4 regions of the Peribacillus sp. Hz7 genome follow, and region 1 is predicted to be linked to each of the others. Evidence: riboswitches for the same ligand, from Rfam matches in the RefSeq annotation. Region 1 holds a riboswitch; each other region holds the start of a gene.
The links. Region 1 has a riboswitch for thiamine pyrophosphate ahead of thiC (phosphomethylpyrimidine synthase ThiC). Riboswitches for the same ligand answer to the same signal wherever they lie in the genome.
Positions count from the first base shown of each region.

Region 2: linked by a shared signal. The riboswitch ahead of thiT (energy-coupled thiamine transporter ThiT) and the one ahead of thiC (phosphomethylpyrimidine synthase ThiC) in region 1 are both predicted to bind thiamine pyrophosphate.
Region 3: linked by a shared signal. The riboswitch ahead of ACE199_RS04420 (LuxE/PaaK family acyltransferase) and the one ahead of thiC (phosphomethylpyrimidine synthase ThiC) in region 1 are both predicted to bind thiamine pyrophosphate.
Region 4: linked by a shared signal. The riboswitch ahead of thiM (hydroxyethylthiazole kinase) and the one ahead of thiC (phosphomethylpyrimidine synthase ThiC) in region 1 are both predicted to bind thiamine pyrophosphate.

Region 1 covers NZ_JBHHJV010000011.1:61,512-65,461, forward strand. Annotated here, with positions in the region: gene thiC (phosphomethylpyrimidine synthase ThiC) at 17-1,750, opposite strand; TPP riboswitch at 1,871-1,985, opposite strand; gene phaZ (intracellular short-chain-length polyhydroxyalkanoate depolymerase) at 2,053-2,946, opposite strand; gene ACE199_RS15215 (hypothetical protein) at 3,001-3,180, opposite strand; gene ACE199_RS15220 (branched-chain amino acid ABC transporter permease) at 3,182-3,950, opposite strand, start outside.
Region 2 covers NZ_JBHHJV010000004.1:248,981-252,930, forward strand. Annotated here, with positions in the region: gene sigY (RNA polymerase sigma factor SigY) at 1-75, opposite strand, end outside; gene guaC (GMP reductase) at 294-1,277, shown strand; gene thiT (energy-coupled thiamine transporter ThiT) at 1,486-2,061, opposite strand; TPP riboswitch at 2,167-2,269, opposite strand; gene ACE199_RS08790 (cation diffusion facilitator family transporter) at 2,503-3,381, shown strand; gene ACE199_RS08795 (ATP-binding protein) at 3,759-3,950, shown strand, end outside.
Region 3 covers NZ_JBHHJV010000002.1:180,437-184,386, reverse strand. Annotated here, with positions in the region: gene proB (glutamate 5-kinase) at 1-620, shown strand, start outside; gene ACE199_RS04425 (glutamate-5-semialdehyde dehydrogenase) at 642-1,889, shown strand; TPP riboswitch at 1,996-2,105, shown strand; gene ACE199_RS04420 (LuxE/PaaK family acyltransferase) at 2,190-3,278, shown strand; gene ACE199_RS04415 (acyl-CoA reductase) at 3,275-3,950, shown strand, end outside.
Region 4 covers NZ_JBHHJV010000002.1:29,417-33,366, forward strand. Annotated here, with positions in the region: gene ACE199_RS03750 (3-oxoacid CoA-transferase subunit B) at 1-426, opposite strand, end outside; gene ACE199_RS03755 (CoA transferase subunit A) at 393-1,106, opposite strand; TPP riboswitch at 1,516-1,626, shown strand; gene thiM (hydroxyethylthiazole kinase) at 1,719-2,537, shown strand; gene thiE (thiamine phosphate synthase) at 2,524-3,174, shown strand; gene thiD (bifunctional hydroxymethylpyrimidine kinase/phosphomethylpyrimidine kinase) at 3,191-3,950, shown strand, end outside.

The DNA of each region.
Region 1 (3,950 bases):
GAGCTTACTGATGCTATTATTGATAAATCTTTGAACCACTCTGACGGAATTCCTCCGCTTTCTCTTCTAGCGCTTTATCTACTTCCATATCACGAATGTTATGAGAAATCTTCATGCTGCAAAATTTCGGGCCGCACATTGAACAGAAATGAGCGGTTTTAGCTCCTTCTGCTGGCAGTGTTTCATCATGGTATTCCATCGCTCGCTCTGGATCGAGTGATAAATTAAATTGATCACGCCAACGGAATTCAAATCGTGCTTTTGAAAGAGCGTTATCGCGAAGTTCTGCTCCAGGATGTCCTTTTGCAAGATCGGCTGCATGAGCGGCAATTTTATACGTAATAACCCCATCGCGCACATCGTCTTTATTTGGTAAGCCTAAATGTTCTTTCGGTGTTACATAGCAAAGCATCGCTGTTCCGTATGAAGCAATCATCGCTGCGCCAATGGCTGACGTAATATGATCATAGCCTGGTGCAATGTCAGTCGTTAATGGCCCAAGCGTATAGAACGGCGCTTCCATACAAATATCTAATTGCTTATCCATATTTTCTTTAATTTTATGCATCGGTACATGACCTGGTCCTTCAATCATCACTTGCACATCATGTTTCCAGGCAATTTTCGTTAATTCACCGAGCGTTTCGAGCTCTGCAAATTGGGCATCATCATTCGCATCAGCAATCGAACCCGGACGAAGCCCATCTCCTAATGAAAAAGCAACATCGTATGCTTTCATAATTTCACATATTTCTTCAAAATGTGTATATAAGAAGCTTTCTTGATGATGAGCTAAACACCATTGCGCCATAATCGAGCCGCCCCGAGATACAATGCCAGTCGTGCGTTTCGCTGTTAGTGGAATATATGGAAGGCGTACTCCCGCATGAATCGTAAAGTAATCCACCCCTTGTTCCGCTTGTTCAATTAATGTATCTCGGAACACTTCCCATGTTAAATCTTCAGCAATACCATTCACTTTTTCAAGCGCCTGATAAATTGGGACTGTTCCCACCGGAACTGGGCAGTTGCGAATAATCCATTCTCGTGTTGTATGAATGTTTTTCCCTGTAGAGAGATCCATCATTGTATCGGCTCCCCAGCGAATAGCCCACGTCATTTTTTCCACTTCTTCATCAATCGACGAAGTCACTGCAGAGTTACCGATATTGGCATTGATTTTCACTAAAAAATTGCGGCCAATAATCATTGGTTCACTTTCTGGGTGATTAATGTTAGAAGGAATAATTGCTCGACCTTCCGCTACTTCTTTACGAACAAATTCAGCGTCCATATTTTCTCGTAGCGCAATGTATTCCATTTCAGGTGTAATGATTCCTTGACGCGCATAATGCATTTGTGTCACATTTTTTCCTTTTTTTGCACGAAGCGGCTTTCTTTTTAATCCAGGAAATACAAATTCTTTTCCTTGATCGATATTTTTATAGCCATTGTCTTCAGGCTTTATTTCACGCCCGATATATTCCTCGGTATCTTCACGATCACGAATCCATTCGCTCCGTACAGATGGTAGACCTTTTTCAATATCAATCTTCACTTGTGGATCCGTATAGGGACCACTCGTATCATAGACACGGATAGGCGGATTTACTTCTTCCCCTCGCGCTGTCACAGTTGGAGACTGTTCAATCTCACGGAAAGGAACCCTTATACTTGGTTGTGATCCTTCTACAAATACTTTTTTACTAGCTGGAAAACTTGTCATTACGACGTTCTTTTGTTCACTCATCATCAATTCCTCCTTTAGTTATAGGACGAAATCTGATTCCCAAGCGGCATGAAAAAACCGGGATCTGTATAAACAGAACCCGGTAGTAGTCAGTTTTTTAAACGGCACAAAGCCATTAAAAAAAGCAGATAGCAACTTCCCCACGCTGGTATGAGCCAGATCAGGTCCTGAGGGTTAAGAAACTTTATCGTGTCTCTCTCTCAGCCCAACTTATTGGACACCCCTAGTATGAAAATATTAACTTTTCTACTACACTATAAAATAAATTCATAGACATGTAAAGAGAATATTGGAAATTTTGTCTATTGAGCCTTATTGTCTAAAAACTGAACAATTTCATTACATAACAAATCCAGATTATCGATTAATGGAGAATGACCACAAGCCGCCAATTCTTTAAAAACCGCTCGGCCATGAAAATCTTCCATGATTTCATCGGCCATTTGTTTAGAAATCACTAAATCATCACTTCCTCGTAATATAAGGACAGGTATTTGAATATCCCTCACTTGATTTCTACCTTGAAGCAATCCATTATGTTGATCACTTATATTAAAAATATTTAAAGTATGATAGACTTCAGCAAGATTGCGCTGTGTAAGCATATCGTCCACATATTCCTCATACTTCCTGTCATCAGGCTGCTTCTTTGTATAAATTAAAGTATTCCACACAGACTTCAAAAAGTCTCGATTATTCGTATCATACGCTTGTTGTACAGTCATTGTCTTAGCATCATTTCTGACTTCTTCCTGTGTTTGCAGTCGCTTCGTCAAGTCCGGGCTTCCAAACGTTGGATAGCCCCTCGTTGAAACAGAGGCTAATAAAATTAATTGCTCGCATAGCCCTGGATAATCCGCACAAAACTGCATTGCAACTGCACCACCAGTCGACCAGCCAATCATACTAAACTTGGACAGCTGTAACTGATCAACAAACAGTTTGAGATCATCTGAAAAATCTTTGATGCTTTCAACCGAACGTATATACGTCGAATGACCGAAACCTCGTAAATCCACAGCTAATATTTTATAAGAGGAAGGAATAACATCAATTAAAAGATCCCAATGCTTAGAAGAGGTCATATTTCCATGAACAAGAAGTAACACTTTATCTCCGCCTGCCCTTTCACGGTATCCTAATGTTTCTCCATTTGCTAAAGTCGTTCTTTTCAGTTCCACTCCCACTTTATTCATTCACTTCATCTCCTCATCTACTATTTGCTAAATACCCCCCTCGACTTCTTTTCTCTATCGTTTCGTAAGAGATTGTCTTACAAAATTTACGGCATCATCTAGATTTTCGAAGGTCATTTCATCATCGTCTTGAATATGAGTCACTTTAATCCTCCACTGCTTCTCTTCTGTCAACGTTTCCGTGTTTGCGAGATGGAAGCGAAAGATAAATGAAACGATTGTTTGCCCGCTCATCTCACCCCTCCTTCACTATATTCTCTGAAGTCGACACATCTTCCTTCTTTCCTTTTTTTGCAACAAGCTTTCGGACACTACCGACAATCCCATTTGGAAAGAACATTACTGCAAGGATATACACAATGCCAAACAAAATAAGCCAACGCTCAAAAATCCAATGCACCTTTGCAAGTCCTGTCAGCCAATGGTGAGCCAATTCAATAATAGCCGCCCCTAAAACAGGGCCGATTAGTGTACCCACTCCACCAATAATCGTCATTAATAAAGCATCCAGCGTAATGTCCATCGTAAATACACTCGTATTGACAAAACGCAGCGATAACGCATATAAAGAACCACTTAAACTCGCAATTCCGCCAGCTACGATACTAGCAATGATTTTATAATGCAAAACTTGATAGCCAAGCGATTCTGCCCGTTGTTCATTATCCTTAATAGCTAGCAATATTCTTCCTAATGGAGACTGGATAAATCGTTTTAATCCAAAATAGACAATGATCATCAGCACAAGACAAACAAGATAAAAGTGAAGTCGATTATGGAAAAACTCAGGAACTCGAAACGTAAATCCATCATTTCCATACGTAAGGGTCCTCCATTTTTCTGCAGCGACAAGAAATAGACCAGCAAGAGCCAGCGTCAACATCGCATAATAATGACTTTTTAAACGAAGCGTCATCAACCCTACAACAAAACTGATGATTAAAGAAAACAAAACACCCAAAATAATCGCCCCAGTAACAAGAAGCATCGTTGGTTCATAATGC
Region 2 (3,950 bases), on a different contig from region 1:
ATTTTGTTGAAACAACTGAGCTAATGCGTACTCATCTCCCTTTTTTGCAGCAGTAACCCACTCTCTTTCTTCCATGCTCTCCCTCCCTCCGCCGCTTCGATTTATTATTATGACGTTTTGCTTTCCAATTTCGTTCACTCGATTTTAAAAAAATTTTTAAATCAGAAAAAACACTAAGCGAAATCTTATAGTATAAAAAGCTTTGACAAACTGATAATAATGATGTAAATTACCCATTGGACGAACATTTTTATTTAGCATTAATTAAATATTCGTATTTAGAGGTGTAAAACATGGATAATGTGTTTGATTATGAAGATATTCAATTAATTCCGGCAAGATGTATAGTACAGAGCCGTTCTGAATGTGATACAACGGTAACTTTAGGGAAACATACATTTAAGTTACCTGTAGTACCTGCCAATATGCAGACTATTATAGATGAAAAGATTGCTATTTACTTAGCAGAAAATGGCTACTTTTATGTGATGCATCGCTTCGAACCAGAGAAGCGAGTATCTTTTATTAAAGATATGCAATCACGAGGATTAATCGCATCGATTAGCGTTGGAGTTAAAGATGAAGAGTATGAATTTATCCAACAATTAGCAGAGGAACAGCTTGTACCTGAATACATTACAATTGATATTGCACACGGTCATTCGAATGCAGTCATAGAGATGATTCAACATATTAAAAAATACTTACCTGATAGTTTTGTGATTGCTGGAAATGTAGGCACTCCAGAAGCCGTAAGAGAATTAGAGCATGCTGGTGCGGATGCGACAAAAGTAGGCATCGGGCCAGGAAAGGTATGTATTACAAAAATTAAAACCGGATTTGGAACAGGTGGTTGGCAATTAGCTGCACTGCGTTGGTGTGCAAAGGCAGCAAGCAAGCCGATTATTGCTGACGGAGGAATTCGTACACACGGCGATATCGCTAAATCGATTAGATTTGGTGCAACTATGGTCATGATTGGTTCATTATTTGCTGGACATGAAGAATCACCAGGAGAAACGTTTGAGAAAGATGGAAAACTCTATAAAGAATACTTTGGTTCTGCTTCAGAATTTCAAAAAGGCGAAAAGAAAAACGTAGAAGGCAAGAAAATGTTCGTCGAGCACAAAGGTTCTTTGCAAGATACATTAACAGAAATGGAGCAAGATCTTCAGTCCTCTATCTCTTATGCAGGTGGAAATAAGTTAGAAGCAATCCGCAATGTAGATTACGTTATCGTTAAAAACTCTATCTTTAACGGTGATAAAGTGTATTAAAAGCTTTTAAGCACCCTGGATAGTCAACCATATCCATAGGATTTTTTCATACCAAGCTGAGCGAGAGACTTTCATACTTGCTCAGCTTTTTTCATAGATTAATTTACGGCTCATTTAAGCCGCAAATCAAATGGAACAACCATATTCACGAACACTTAAAAATTAAACGATAGAAAAAGCCGGACCTATAACAGATCCGACTGAAGATTTAATACGCTTTTCTCATTAATACATTTCTTGCCGTTGAATAAAGCATGGCCACGATAATAGCAGATAGTACAAAGCATCCTAGCATATACGTACCATTATAAACGAGCGAGTAAAGCGCGACTGGTTGGCCTGGCGGCGCATACTCTCCATAAAGAATAATACCAGAAGCAAAATGACATAAAAATCGTAAAAAGCTTCCTAACAACACTCCGCTTATAATGTAAAAGTTAGCTTTCGAATAGTTTCCTTCCCTTAAGCTCACATTTACCTTATTCACATATACACCAGCGAACCCTACGACTCCAAAAGCTAAGAAATAATCTATAATCCATGAAGCAAAATGATAAGGAATGGCTCCCGTTATAATTTGCAATCCTCCTAATAAAACTCCAGTAAGGACTCCGCCTTTAACTCCCCAACGAAAGGCCATTAAAAAAACAGGAACCATCGCAAGGGAAATAGAACCTCCTTGCGGCCAAAACCTTCCCATAATCGCACCTGATACAAAATCAAGCAGCAACGCCAAAGCCGCAAAAATAGCTACTTCCACTAAAAATAGTGTTTTGTTATTCATTGTACTTCCTCCTTCTCCTAATTAGAGAAGCGAGATGAGCTGCCCGAATTGCTTTTTCCAAACAAAAAAGCAATACTAGGGCGGTAATGGATGGCCCGTATTGCTTTATATCCAAAACCACATCCCTACGCTAGCATTAACTAACAGGTTCATAGGGTCAGAACTCATTCGCTCACTCTCAGCCTCTTCGGCTCCCCTTGTGGACGTATTTAATTTTTATCCTAGGTTAGAATATACTACTAGTTTGCTCATAAAACAAGTACTAATCTTCTCTTCCTTCCTAATTAAGGATGTATTTTTAGCTGTGACCAACTTATTTTTGGCCCTACAATACAAATGCAAAGATACAATTTAAATGGATGAAGGAGACATTGTTTCTATAGACCCACTACGGTTTCATCTGATATCGTTAATACGCAAGTTTGCAATGGGGGTACAATTATGCATACAGATCAAAATTCTATTTCAGCTGAAAGAGGGGCTTATATTAGCATCCTTGCTTACATATTTTTATCAGCCCTGAAATTAACGGTGGGCTATTTCGGTCACTCCAAAGGTTTATGGGCAGATGGATTAAATAATGCGACGGATATTGTCGCTTCGGTTGCCGTATTAATTGGATTAAAAATTTCAAAAATCCCGCCAGATAAAAATCATGCATATGGCCATTTGCGTGCAGAAACAATTGCTTCTTTAATCGCTGCTTTTATCATGATTACGGTCGGTATTGATGTCATTACCGGTGCTATTGAAGATTTTTTTACAGAAGATACGCAATCACCTAACATCTTGACAGCGGTTACAGCATTATTCTCCGCGGTATTTATGTACGTTATTTATCGTTATAATGCAGCGCTTAGTCGAAAAATAAATAGTGCTTCCATTTATGCGGTTGCACAAGATAATCGATCGGATGCGCTCGTTAGTGTAGGTGCTTTAGTTGGAATTTTAGGAACCTATATCGGCATCGCATGGCTCGATGGAGTCGCTGCTATCGTTGTCGGAATTATTATTTGTAAAACAGCTGTCGAGATTTTCCTAGACGCTTCCCACTCCTTAACAGATGGATTTGATGAAGAGTTATTACAAAAAATTGGCGTGACCATTTCAAAAACAGAAGGCGTTAAGGAAATGAGCGAAATTAAAGCTCGTATGCACGGAAATGAAATTCTTGTTGAAGCAACCGTTCATGTAAACCCGCTTTTAACGGTTATTGAAAGCCATGAAATCACGGTCAAAGTCGAACAAAACTTACTATCGGAACATAATGTTAAATATGCAATCATTCATATAGAACCTTATACGACTTCACAACAGTAACCAACAGCTATTTTGTTGGTTACTTTTTTATTGGCTCTATTATATGACTTTATTGATTACTGGCTTATTATTGAATACAGCCTTTTTACTAGTTATAAAGACACAAAAAAAACGTTTTTTTAGAATTTTTGCATAATTTTCTTTAGAAGTTAAAGGATTTTCGTTTCCTATTAGCGAAATAATTGGCTCTATTATATGACTTTGTTGATTACTGGCTTATTATTGAATACAGCCTTTTTACTAGTTATAAAGATACGAAAAATCGTTTTTTTTAGAATTTTTGCATAATTTTCTTTAGAAGTTAAAGGATTTTCGTTTCCTATTAGCGAAATAGGAATAATCAACGAAAAAATCTTTTCCTGTCAATGGAGGGCGAGATGCTATTTAATAACGCTACAGCAATTGATTTCTTAATGGATCATAAAGATCGTATTATTAGCCAGTGGACGCAATTCTCCCTTTCCGGAGAAAAAGTCGAACATTTTTTCAAACTATTTATAGAAAAAATGAAAAAGCAGCAATCAACGCTTGAAGAGTGTTTAGATTCATTATCGGAAAATATTGCGACA
Region 3 (3,950 bases), on a different contig from region 1:
GGCTTATTCATGCCGATCAGCTTATTATTTTAACGGACATTAACGGCTTATATGATTGTAATCCGTTGACGAATCCGGATGCTAAGAGAATCGATTATTTAACAGAGGTAACGGATGATTGGCTGCAAGTAGCGGAAGGAGCCGGCTCAAACGTTGGGACAGGCGGGATGCAATCGAAATTATTAGCTGCGAAAACAGCACTATCTTTAGGTGTAAAAGTCTTTATTGGTAAAGGAGAAGGCCGTGATAAGCTTCTGCGAATTTTAGCGGGTGACGGTGACGGGACGTATATTGAAAATGACGTGCTTACAACCGTAAATAATAATAAGCAGTGGATTTCAATTCATTCGGAAGTGTCAGGGAAAATCTTCGTTGACGATGGCGCAGAAACAGCCTTAATGTTGAATGGCAGCAGTTTATTGCCTGCCGGTATTTATGACATTCAAGGAGATTTTGAAAAAGGGGACGTTGTTGAAGTGTTTGGTTCAAGTGGATTGCTTGGCCGAGGAGAAGTTCTCTATTCTGTCGATGAGCTGAAACTAGCGATGGGAAAACGGACAGACGAGCTTGTGATGTCAGCAATTGAAGTGATTCATCGAGATAAATGGGTGAAAGCCTAAATTAAAAAGGGGGAGTTAGTAATGAGTGAAGTTATTGTAAGAGGAAAAGCGGCTAAAGCGGCAAGTTATAAAATGAATGGGAAGACGACAGAAGAAAAAAATGAAGCATTAGCAAAAATTGCGGATCAATTATTAGTAGATAAAGATTATTTAATAAGTGAAAATGCAAAAGATTTAGAACAAGGAAAGAAAAATGGTCTGCCTGAATCAACGCTAGATCGCATTATGTTAAACGAAAAGCGTATTGAAGATATGTCAGCGGCTATTCGTTTACTGATTGACTTAAAGGATCCAGTCGGTGAAAGCTTAGAGACCATTGAGAAAGAAAACGGCTTGCTTATTAAAAAAAATCGTGTTCCAATCGGTGTGATTGGTATGATTTATGAAGCGAGACCAAATGTAACGATTGATGCGGCTACATTATCATTAAAAACAGGGAATGCGGTTATTTTACGAGGAAGTTCATCTGCAAGCTACTCTAATCAAGCGCTTGTTGGGTCGATTCATAAGGCATTGGCGCAAACATCTTTACCAGTTGATGCGGTTCAATTAATGGAAGATACAAGCCGTGAAACAGCGAAAGAATTATTTCATTTGAATGAATATTTAGATGTGTTGATTCCACGTGGAGGCAAAAATTTAATTGATACCGTTGTTCGTGAATCGACTGTACCTGTTCTTGAAACGGGCGCTGGTAACTGTCATATTTTTATTGATGAATCAGCTGATTATGAGATGACAGAAAATATTGTAATCAATGGAAAGACACAGCGTCCATCTGTATGTAATGCCATTGAAAGTTTGCTCATTCATGAAAGCTGGTTTACTAAAAATGGGACGGACTTATTAGCAGTTCTTCACGGTAAAGGAATTGAACTATACGGAGATCAAACGGTCTGTACTGCTTTTCCAGAGGCGAAGCAAGCAACAGAAGAAGATTGGGCAACGGAATATTTAGCGCTAAAATTGAGTGTGAAAATTGTGAAGGATGTTATAGAAGCTGTTGAGCATATTAATCAATATGGTACGAATCATTCTGAAGCCATTATCACAACAAATGAGGAAAATGCAGCCATTTTCTTAAATGGAGTCGATGCAGCCGCTGTTTATCATAATGCTTCTACCCGTTTTACTGATGGTTTTGAATTCGGTTACGGTGCTGAAATTGGGATTAGTACGCAAAAGCTTCATGCGCGTGGACCAATGGGATTACCTGCTTTAACATCTACTAAATATTTTATTTATGGACAAGGACAAATTCGTGGATAAGTAGATAGTTGATGAACGAGATTGAGTGAAAACCTGTACGCTACTTCTGGTACAGGTTTTTTTGTGATTGCATTTTGCAAAAAGAAAGGGTATTCTTTGTATAAAAATAGATGATATCGGGAGTCTGTGGAATCAGGCTGAGAGTACGGTTAATCTACCGTAGACCGTTTGAACCTGTTGGGTCATGCCAGCGTAGGGAAGTGATAAGGGGATTACTCTGTATTTTTGCACTTTGCGTACGCAAAGTGCTTTTTTGCGTTATTAGAAAATAAATGGCTACATTGAAAGGAATGGGTAAACATGATGACTCAAAAAGAAATGATTGAATCGACAGTTCAATTTATCAATCGTAATGAATCTTCTGAGGAAGATTTTAATCAGCAGGCTTTACAATTATTTCGCTATCACTATCAATATAACATTCCTTATCGAACTTTTTGTTCTCAAAAAGGAAAAACACCGCGTACTGTGAAAACTTGGAGAGACATCCCGCCAGTACCGATTAATGCTTTTAAAGATGTTACTTTGAGCTGCTGTGATCCGGAGCAAGCGGAAGCGGTTTATATGACAAGTGGTACAACACAAGGAATTAGAGGTAAACATTATCATCCAACATTAGACATATTTGATAGGTCGATGATTAAAAATTTTCAAGAAAGATTTATGGGAAATACCGATAAGATTCGGATGGGAATCTTATTTCCAACAGAACAGGAGATGCCTAATTCTTCTTTAGCTCGTTATTTAAAACTCGCAAAAGAAAGATTTGGGACAGAGGATAGCCGTTATTTTATACAAAATCACGAGCTTGATGTGGAAGGCTTACAGAAAGAGCTGAGGAATGCTGAAGCAATTGGAGAACCTTATGCTCTTTTAGGTGCAAGTTATAGCTTTGTTCACCTTTTAGAAGAACTAGAGCGTGGGAATCAAACTTTTACTCTACCAAAAGGAAGTAAAATTCTTGATACGGGCGGCTTTAAAAAACAATCTAAAGAATTAGAGTTGGATGAGTTTTATCAGTTGCTTTCTACATATTTAGGAGTCAATCGTTCAGCGTGTATCAATATGTACGGCATGACCGAGCTGAGTACACAGCTGTATGACGATGGAAATCAATCTGTGCCTGCTGTTAAGTCAGGACCAAGTTGGATTAAAACGCGAGTGGTAAATCCGTTAACAGGTGAAGAAGTAGCAAAAGGAGAACGCGGCGTTATTGTTCATTGCGATCTTGCTAATATGAATTCTGTTTCTACGATTTTAACAGAAGATGTTGGTGTTGAAGTGGAAGGCGGTTTTCTTTTATTAGGAAGAGTGGAAGGAACAGAAGCAAAGGGCTGTTCGCTAGCGATGGCAGAATTTTTAAAGGCTTCAAAGGGACTGGAGAAATGAGAGAAATCGCTGGATATATTCCGAATATAGGAGAAGAATCATTTGAGACAAAGGTGCTTCTATTCGAAAGAAATCAGGAAACAATAGAAGTGGAGATTCCGATTCTTACAAATGAACAAATGAACAGGTTAATTGACAAGATTAAGCATAGCAGTCGTAAGGTGTTAAAATCTTTTTCTGTTAATGAGTTAATGAATATCATTGATGAAGCGATTCATAGACTTCTAGATCGTGATTCATTTTATCGACAAAAAGCTGAGAAAGTATTGCCCATTGTAACAGGCTATGATGAAGAAATGATAAGACTTGGTTTGACTTCTTATTTAAAAACGTTTCGAAAACATGAACTGCAGCGTTTTCTTGTTGAAGATTTAGGAAATCCATTGTTGTTAGATGATTTTCAACCGAGAGTAAAAGGGGGATTTTCGAAGGCTTTTAGTCCTGATTTAATTACGCATATTTGGTCAGGGAATGTGCCTGGTCTTCCTTTATGGAGCTTTATATCTAGTTTGTTAGTGAAAGCAGGGAATATCGGGAAGGTATCGAGTACTGAGCCATTATTTGCCGGCTGGTTCGCTAAGCTTTTAGTGGAAATAGAACCAAGATTAGCAGATTGCTTTGCCGTTCTTTGGTGGAAGGGTGGCGAAGAGGAGAGAGAACGCTTTATTTTTC
Region 4 (3,950 bases), on a different contig from region 1:
CACTTTGTTCGCTTTTGCTGCGAGTTCCATCGCGCCCCCCATCCCTGGAACCCTTTTCCCCGGAACAATCCAATTCGCTAAATCACCTGCCTCACTTACTTGCAGCGCCCCTAAAATCGTTACATCAACAAGTCCGCGTCGAATCATTCCAAATGCAACAGCACTATCACAATAAGATGCCCCGCTTTTCACCGTAATCGGATAACCTCCAGCGTTACATAAATGCTCATCCGCCTCTTCATACGGCGGGGAATGGCTGATTCCAACAATTCCATTCTCTGCATGAAACATAACGTTATGACTTTTGGGCAAATAATCTGGAACGAGTGATGGAATGCCAATCCCTAAATTGACAAGCATACCATCAGAAATTTCCTCAGCAGCACGTTTGGCTAATGTTTGTCGAATACCATCTCCCATGCCCATTTCCAATCCACTCCTTTCGATGGAACGATATAATCAACAAATGCCCCCGGAGTCACAATATGATCTGGATTTAAAGCACCAAGCGGTACAATTTCATCTACTTCAACAATCGTGATGGCTCCTGCCATTGCAATAAGAGGATTCGTATTGCGGGCACTTTTATCAAACACTAAATTGCCATACGGGTCACATCGTTTCGCATACACAATTGCAATTTCAGCCGTTAATGCGGGTTCAACAAGATACTTCTTGTTATCTAGTGCTACTACTTGTTTCCCTTGATTAACAAATTCTGCATCTAATCCGATATCTGTTAACACCCCGCCAAGCCCCATCCCCCCTGCTCTAATTCGTTCAACAAGCGTGCCTTGCGGCGAAAACTCAATCTCTAGTTCACCATTCTGCATAAATGCACCGGCGTTTGGATTCGAGCCAATATGAGATACTATCATTTTGCATGCCCTTTTTGCCGTCACAATTTTTCCTATTCCGATATTCGGAAATCCTGCATCATTGCCGATAAGAAGTAAGTTTTGAACGTTTGTTTCTAAAATCAAATTTACTAGCCCTGGCGGCGTGCCGACCCCGCCAAATCCACCGAATAAAATGGATTGATTATCTTTAAATAACGGCTTAACTTGATCATATGTACAAATTTTCCCGAACGTATTTTCTACCATCACATCACCCCTATTAGAATATGAGCCTACTACTGAAAAAATCCTAATACTTTAACAGATTTTTTCCCTCACACTTAACGGGCAGTAAGACCCCCACCTCAAGCGTATGGGAAAACAAAGAAGATAGGCGGGGGACGACTGCCCTCATCTAGCTACGACTCCTAGCCCCTCGAGGTCATAAGATGAAATGCTTGTCTAAACTGAACAGTCGCCTCGCTTTTGTAGTAAAGATTCGATTGGTCAACTAACCATCCGTGATCGATGAAGGAACCCCTCACTTTATTAAACAATATTATTGATAACGTAATTTTGGCTCACACATCTTTCAGAAAAGATGCATAGAGAAAAACTTAATTTAATGAAAGAAGAGTACTCTATATCAAGAAATATGCTAAAATAATAGATAGAATGTAAATAGTAGGGGAGCTTGCACATGTGGGCTGAGAGTAAGCGAAATGTAGCTTTAACCCTTTAACCTGATTTGGATAATGCCAACGTAGGGAATCGAATGTCATAAATGATAGTCTATGAATGCGATGCACCTTTTTGGTATATCGCATTTTTTCATTTCAATTAGTTAGTAGATAAATCAACCAACGGAGGAGTATCTATATGTTTGAAAATATTTTAGAAAATGTAGCTATGCAAACACCTTTAGTACATAATATTACCAATTATGTAACGGTCAACGATGTGGCTAATATTGTCTTGGCCTGCGGCGGATCTCCTATTATGGCAGATGATTTAACCGAAGTAGAGGAAATTACGAGTATTTGCAGCAGTCTCGTCCTTAATATTGGTACGCTCAATGCACGAACCATTCTCTCGATGATTAAAGCAGGGAAAAAAGCAAATGAACTCGGTCTTCCTGTTATTTTAGACCCTGTCGGTGCTGGTGCTTCTAAACTAAGAACAAATATGACGTTTAAACTACTAGAAGAAGTGAAGTTTTCCGTTATTAGAGGCAATATTTCTGAAATTAAAACGATTTACGCAGGAAGTGGATTAACAAAAGGTGTCGATGCGGCTGAAAGTATTGAAGATGAAAATATAAATGAAATTATTCAACTTACAAAAGATTTAAGCATTGGAACAGGTGCTGTTATTGCTACAACAGGCGCTACCGACCTGGTTGTTCACCACGAAAAAGCGTACATCATTAAAAATGGGCACCCAATGATGTCGAAAATCACCGGATCAGGTTGTATGCTCTCTGCTGTAATCGGTGCTTATTGTGGAGCCAATCCAGAGCAACTAATAGATAGCACAGCCGCAGCTGTCTGTGCAATGGGACTTAGCGGCGAACTTGCTTATCAAAAAACAATAGCTACAGGTGGAGGCACTTCAAGCTTTAGAACGCACTTCATTGATTATGTAAGTAAACTTGATTCTTCTCTATTAAAGGAGGGCATGAAAATTGAAAGTAGATAAACAATCTATGCTTTTGTATGCCGTAACAGATAGAGCTTGGCTTGGAGAACAGTCTTTAGCTGAACAAGTAGAACAAACGATTCAAGGCGGGGCAACATTTATTCAGTTACGTGAAAAGAATCTACCTTATGAGGACTTTTTAAAAGAAGCACAGCAAATAAAAAAAATAACAGACGCTTATAACGTTCCATTTGTCATCAATGATAATGTAGAAGTCGCCATTGCATGCGCTGCTGATGGGATTCACATTGGACAAGACGATATGGATCTATCAACAGCAAGAAATATAATTGGTGATGACAAAATACTTGGTGTATCGGTTCAAACCGTTGAACAAGCCCGTCTAGCTGAAAAAGGTGGAGCAGATTATGTAGGTGTAGGTGCTGTTTTTACGACTTCAACGAAACTCGATGCTACTGCACTACCCTTGCGTACTTTAGAGGCTATTTGTCAAAGTGTTTCCATTCCTGTCGTTGCAATTGGTGGAATTAATGAAAAAAACATTTTACAACTAAGCGGCAGCGGTATTGATGGAGTTGCTGTTGTTTCAGCGATTTTTGCTAAACAAGATATCAAAAAAGCAAGCCAGGAACTGCTTGCTCTCTCAAAGCAAATAGTCAATCACGAAAATAACTAGATTAGAGGGATGGATGATGAAAAAAGTATTAAGTATTGCTGGTTCCGATAGCAGCGGCGGAGCAGGCATTCAAGCTGATATTAAAACGATTACCGCTCACAAAATGTACGCGATGACTGCTATTACAGCGCTTACTGCTCAAAACACAACAGGAGTAGATAGTGTACTCGAGGCAACACCTGAGTTTGTAGGACAACAACTAGACAGCATTATGAACGATATCTTTCCAGACAGTGTGAAAATAGGTATGGTGTCTTCCCCGCACATTATTGAAGTGATTGTCGAAAAACTAAAAGAATACAAACCGAAGCATATTGTTGTCGATCCTGTCATGATTTCAACAAGCGGCAGCCCATTATTAAGTAAGGATGCAATGGATGTTCTTATTACAAAGCTTCTCCCGCTTGCAACTCTGATTACACCAAATATTCCCGAAGCCGAATGTCTATGCGGCGGGATGAAAATTGAAACAAAAGAGGATATGCAAAAAGCCGCTATTCAAATAGCCAAGCATTATCAAGGCAATATCCTTATTAAAGGCGGCCATCTCCTAGATAGTGCCGATGACTTACTGTATAGTAATGGCCAGTTCACCTGGTTTACAGGTGTTAAAATTGAAAATCCTAATACACACGGAACAGGTTGTACTCTTTCTTCCGCCATTGCCTGTAACTTAGCCGATGGACACGATGTCAACATGAGTATTCAGTATGCGAAAGACTATTTAACTGGAGCTCTTCAGGATCAGCTGAATCTTGGAAAAGGAAATGGTCCTC